Linked DNA regions of Idiomarina loihiensis L2TR. The protein of the gene in region 1 binds, or shares a complex with, the protein of each later gene. Links are inferred from orthologs where the notes say so. Each region holds a gene or a part of one and is shown on either strand. Other genes may lie near its edges.

Region 1 (3,250 bases):
GACAAAGACTTAGAGTCGCTATTTGGTGGTTCCGATAATGCGGATAATATTGTCGATGAAGATGAGCCGGCTACAGAAGAAAACGACACCGAAAGCGAAGCCGAAACTGATGCATTTAGCGCTACCGACGACGATGAATTTGTGGATATTGACTCCTTAATGGCGGATGCCGATGAGGAAGACGAAGACAGTGATCGCTATCAGTCGTCGGCAGTAAAAGACGTTTTACCGGATGATGAATCTGGAGATGCCGAAGGGGCTCCACAAGATGATGAACCGTCGGGTCAGCTTGATCTTGCCAGAGCCTATATTGAAATGGGCGAAGAGGACGAAGCTCGGGAGATTCTTCAGCAATTAGCAGAAGGTGATGATGAAGCGCTGGCAAATGAAGCTAAGACGCTGCAACAGAAACTAGATTCGTAGGATAAAGTAGTATGCGAATGGCCTTATGCCTTGAATACGACGGCAGTCGTTATTATGGATGGCAACGACAACGTGAAGTAGCCAGTGTTCAGCAGTGTGTTGAAGAGGCTTTGAGTAAAATAGCGAATGCGCCTGTTGAGGTAACTTGTGCCGGCAGAACGGATGCTGGTGTTCATGCTACCGCACAGATCGTGCATTTTGATGTCCCGGTACCAAGAGCTGATGTTGCCTGGACGTTAGGAGTGAACAGTAATCTGCCCGCTGGTATTGCTGTACGCTGGGCGCGGGAAGTTGACAGTGAGTTCAGTGCGCGGTTTAGCGCTACGTCGCGACGTTACCGTTATATTATTGCCAATACCAGATTCCGTCCGGGGATCCATTCGGCAGGGGTCAGTCATTATCATCAACCACTTGACGCTGAAGTTATGCAAGAAGCTGCTCAGGCGCTTGTCGGTGAACATGACTTTACTGCATTCCGGGCATCTCATTGCCAGTCGCATACCCCGTTTCGTAAGGTTTCCGATTTAACGGTTGAACGCCGTGGCGACTATATTATCGTGGATATTTCGGCGAATGCCTTTTTGCATCACATGGTGCGAAATATCGTCGGCAGTTTGATCGTTGTTGGTCAGCACCTGCAGCCACCGGACTGGATTGGAGAATTGTTAAGACAGAAAGACCGCACCAAGGCTGCAGCTACAGCGAAACCCGGCGGACTTTACCTGGTGGCAGTAACTTACCCGGAACACTATAATATACCCGATGCTCCACTGGGACCTTTGTGGCTAGGCGATTAAGAGTCACTGTTATGACCTCTTTGCTTGACCCATTTGTGGTACCATGTAAGCTACATCAAATTGACTAATAACAGCCTTTGGGCGGAATAGTATGAGCTGGATAGAAAGAATTCTTGCGAAGCCAAAAATTAACAAACGACGTGGCGTTCCAGAGGGCGTGTGGAGCAAGTGCACGGCCTGTGGCAATATTATTTATAAGGCTGATTTAGAACGCAGCCTTAATGTTTGCCCTAAGTGTGATCATCACATGCGGGTTACCGGGCGCAGCCGTTTAGATATTTTTCTGGATAAAGACAATCGCGAAGAAATAGGCACAGATTTAGAGCCAAAAGATGTTCTGCGCTTTAAAGATTCCAAAAAATACAAAGACCGTATTGCTGCCGCGCAAAAAAGCACGGGTGAGAACGACGCCCTAATTGCCGAGAAAGGTACCGTAAAAGGCGTTCCTCTAGTCGCGGTTGCCTTTGACTTTAACTTTATGGGCGGCTCCATGGCATCGGTGGTAGGGGCTAAGTTTGTACTGGCTGCCGAAGTCTGCCTTAAGCATCGTATTCCGCTGGTATGTTTCTCTGCCTCCGGCGGTGCTCGTATGCAGGAAGCTCTGATGTCGTTAATGCAAATGGCTAAGACCTCTGCGGCTTTAGCTCGTATGAGCGAAGAAGGCCTGCCGTTCATCTCGATATTAACCGACCCGACCATGGGTGGTGTTTCTGCGAGTCTGGCAATGTTGGGCGATATTCATATTGCTGAACCAAAAGCTCTCATCGGCTTTGCCGGACCTCGGGTTATTGAACAAACGGTTCGTCAAACCTTACCGGAAGGTTTTCAACGCGCTGAGTTCCTGCTGGAACATGGGGCTATCGACATGATTACCGACCGTCGTGATATGCGCGATACTGTTGCCCGTTTGTTGGCGAAAATGCAAAACTTACCTTCTACCGAAGCTACGGAAGTAAGTGTAAACGAGTAATGGCGGAGATATCTTCATCAGCTCCTGCAGTGACTGCATCACTGCAGGAGTGGCTGACCTACCTCGAAAAACTTCATCCGAAAAATATCGATATGGGTCTGGAGCGTGTAGCCAGAGTGGCTGCTAATGCCGGCGTATTAAAGCCGGCAGCTTTAGTCATAACGGTTAGCGGAACCAATGGTAAAGGCTCAACAGTTTGCTATCTGGAAACGATTCTGCAGGCGGCAGGTTACACTACCGGCGTTTATACCTCACCGCATATTACCGAGTATCGCGAGCGAGTTCGGGTTAATGCGCAAGAATTGCCGGACTCCGAACACGTTAAAGCATTTCATGCTATTGAGCAGGCTCGTAACAATACGTCATTAACTTATTTTGAGTTTGGTACGTTAGCGGCGCTTTGGTTAATGGGTCGCCAGTCTCCGGATGTCGCTATTCTTGAGGTAGGCCTGGGTGGGCGTCTAGACGCGGTTAACTGTGTTGACGCAGACGTGGCTGTGGTCACCAGTATCGGCATCGACCACATTGCTTTTCTCGGAAATAATCGTGAGCACATTGGGTATGAAAAAGCCGGTATTGCCAGATCGGGTAAGCCATTAATTTGTGGTGAAGCAAGTCCAACGGCCAGTATTGCAGAAAGCGCGGAGCGCATCGGGGCTAAGCTTTATCAAGTCGGGCGTGACTTTCATCGTACCGAATACGATGAAAGCTGGAGTTATCGTAGTCAGAACACCCAATTGAATGACTTGCCGTTACCAAAACTGCCTCTTATCAACGCGTCAACAGCCATTGCGGCTATCGAACAATTGCCGTTACCAGTCAGCTTATCGGCTATTCGTGAAGGTATTACTCAGGCAAGTTTACCTGGGAGAATGCAACCTGATACCGTTAATGGTATTGAAGTTTTGCTGGACGTTGCGCATAACCCGCAGGCTGCAGTTTATGCTAGTCGCTATTTGAATAAATTTTATCCACAACATAAAATTTTTGCTGTTGTGGGGATGTTAAGTGACAAAGACCATGCCGGTGTCGCTAACGCATTGAGTTCTCAGGCTTCTGC
Region 2 (2,831 bases), 1.4 Mb from region 1 along the record:
CTGGCTGTTTCGATAAGCCAGCCGCTTCGGATCACCACGAAAGTTATCACTATTGTACTCTTAGCAGCGGCGGCTACTACAGGCAGTTACTGGCAGGTTAATAAAGCGCAACTGGAACAAAAAAGTCACGGCCTTTTTACTGTTGTTAGTAATGTCAGCGACATACAACAACAAGTAGCAGAAAGTGACCGATGGGTAATGCTAGACCTTTATGCGGACTGGTGCGTGGCCTGCAAGGAATTCGAGCAGTACACCTTTTCAGATGAGCAGGTTCAGGCGCAGTTTCAGGAGTTTAAACTCATTCAGGCCGATGTTACCCGCAATAACGCGCAAGACGTTGAGATTCTGAGTCGCTACAAGGTGCTGGGGCTACCCACCATTCTGTTCTTTGACCCTGAAGGCAACGAACGCCCTGAATACCGGGTTACCGGTTATATGAACGCTGAGGATTTCAAAAAGCATCTGGAAAAGATAGTTTCCGAGTAAACTTGTGCCTAAATGCGCTGATAAGACCAGTAAAGTGCTGCAATCTTGCTTTTTTTCCCTATAATACTGTTGTTATAGGAACCCAAACTGAAAGTTGTGGTCACTTTTAATAGTTTCCGTAACTTCACAGCAAATGGCGGCACAATGGCAGAACGTTTTAAAATATTAGTGCTCAATGGCCCGAATCTAAATTTACTGGGGCAGCGTGAACCAGAGCTTTATGGTAAGCAAAGCCTGGATGATATCGCTGATTCGCTGGGAGCCATTGCTAAACAACACGCAACAGCACTAGATTTCCGTCAGTCCAATGCTGAACACCAGTTAATTGACTGGATCCAGCAAGCCGCCAAAGACTCCGTAGATTATATTGTGATTAATCCGGCAGCCTACGCACACACCAGCGTGGCATTACGCGATGCGTTATTGGCTGTGAAAATCCCTTTTATTGAAGTGCACCTTTCCAATATTTATCGCCGTGAGAGCTTCCGCCACCATTCTTATTTGGCAGACGTGGCTGACGGTGTTATCTGCGGGCTTGGCGCCCGTGGTTATGAATACGCATTACAAGCAGCTTTAACTACATTGAACAATACAGATAACTAAAGGTAGACGTTAGCATGGATATCCGAAAAATTAAGAAACTGATCGAGCTCGTTGAAGAATCTGGCGTAGCAGAACTGGAAATTACCGAGGGCGAAGAGTCAGTTCGGATTAATCGTTACAGTGCGCAGCCTGCACCGATGCAATACGCGCCACAACCGCAACACGCCCCTCAGCAAGCGCCACAATCAGCTCCGGCAAGCCAGCCAGCGGCTGAACCAGCCAGTGAAGAAATTAGCGGCCACGTTGTTCGCTCTCCTATGGTTGGAACCTTCTACGAAGCTCCATCTCCTGATGCAAAGCCTTTCGTTACTGTTGGCTCTCGCGTTAATGCCGGCGAAACACTGTGCATTATTGAAGCAATGAAAATGATGAACCAGATTGAAGCAGACAAATCCGGTGTCGTTAAACAGATTTTAGTAGATAACGAAGAGCCGGTTGAATTTGATCAGCCACTGTTTATCATCGAATAAAGTAACCGCAGGTATTTGTCATGTTAGATAAAGTGGTCATTGCCAACCGTGGCGAAATTGCACTGCGCATACTGCGAGCCTGTAAAGAGCTCGGCATTAAAACAGTGGCAGTTCATTCAACGGTTGATAGAAACCTTAAACACGTTTTACTTGCAGACGAAGCAATTTGCATAGGTAAAGCGCCAGCGAACGAGAGCTACCTGAACATTCCCCGTATTATCAGCGCCGCTGAAATTACGGATGCAGCAGCTATTCACCCGGGTTACGGCTTTCTGGCCGAAAACGCCGATTTTGCTGAACAAGTTGAACAATCTGGCTTCATTTTTGTTGGACCAACGCCGGATCTTATCCGTCTTATGGGCGACAAAGTATCAGCCATTAAGGCAATGAAGAAAACCGGCGTTCCTTGCGTTCCGGGGTCGGATGGCCCTCTGGATGACGACGACGAACGTAATAAGAAGCTTGCTAAGCGCATTGGTTACCCCATTATTATTAAAGCAGCAGGCGGCGGCGGTGGTCGTGGTATGCGGGTTGTACGCGAGGAGAGCGAATTGCTCAGCTCTATCACTATGACTCAGAACGAAGCTCGCGCAGCCTTCGGTAACCCTGTTGTCTATATGGAAAAATTCCTTGAAAACCCTCGCCATGTGGAAATTCAGGTTCTGGCCGATGGACAAGGCAATGCCATTCATTTAGGTGAACGTGACTGCTCGATGCAGCGTCGTCACCAGAAAGTGGTTGAAGAGGCACCTGCGCCGGGTATCACCCCTGAAATGCGTAAATTTATTGGTGAGCGTTGTGCCAAAGCTTGTGTAGAGCTTGGCTACCGTGGCGCTGGTACATTTGAATTCTTGTACGAAAATGGTGAATTCTATTTCATTGAAATGAACACCCGTATTCAGGTTGAGCATCCGGTTACCGAGATGGTCACAGGTATCGACTTGATTAAAGAGCAGTTGCGCATTGCAGCCGGTCGTCAGCTTTCGGTCAGCCAGGAAGATGTTGTCATTCGTGGTCATGCCATTGAATGTCGGATTAACGCCGAAGACCCTGAAACCTTTACACCGTCACCGGGCACTATCACCCGTTTCCACTCTCCGGGTGGCTTTGGTGTGCGTTGGGACTCACACGTTTACGCGGATTACAAAGTTCCGCCGAACTATGACTCGATGATAGGCAAGCTGATTACTTACGGCGAAAACCGTGATATTGCTATTGCCCGTATGCGTAATGCTTTAAATGAATTGATCATCGAAGACATTAAAACCAATA

The links.
Region 2: the proteins of accD (region 1) and accB are in contact, whole or in part, in a solved structure (PDB 8UXZ), measured with the Escherichia coli proteins. The link is inferred for Idiomarina loihiensis L2TR from one-to-one orthologs.

What each region holds. Positions count from the first base shown.
Region 1 is NC_006512.1:1,084,490-1,087,739, reverse strand. The notes cover bases 262-3,250. They hold accD (acetyl-CoA carboxylase, carboxyltransferase subunit beta), read left to right. Parts: upstream 262-1,311; coding sequence 1,312-2,190; downstream 2,191-3,250. Other genes in these bases: folC (bifunctional tetrahydrofolate synthase/dihydrofolate synthase), read left to right, coding at 2,190-3,250; truA (tRNA pseudouridine(38-40) synthase TruA), read left to right, coding at 435-1,220; IL_RS05220 (FimV/HubP family polar landmark protein), read left to right, coding at 262-423. In the rest of the region: more of IL_RS05220, read left to right, coding at 1-261.
Region 2 is NC_006512.1:2,447,295-2,450,125, forward strand. It holds accB (acetyl-CoA carboxylase biotin carboxyl carrier protein), read left to right. Parts: upstream 1-1,103; coding sequence 1,104-1,559; downstream 1,560-2,831. Other genes in the region: IL_RS11730 (protein-disulfide reductase DsbD), read left to right, coding at 1-486; aroQ (type II 3-dehydroquinate dehydratase), read left to right, coding at 631-1,089; accC (acetyl-CoA carboxylase biotin carboxylase subunit), read left to right, coding at 1,580-2,831. UniProt on the Escherichia coli protein: This protein is a component of the acetyl coenzyme A carboxylase complex; first, biotin carboxylase catalyzes the carboxylation of the carrier protein and then the transcarboxylase transfers the carboxyl group to form malonyl-CoA.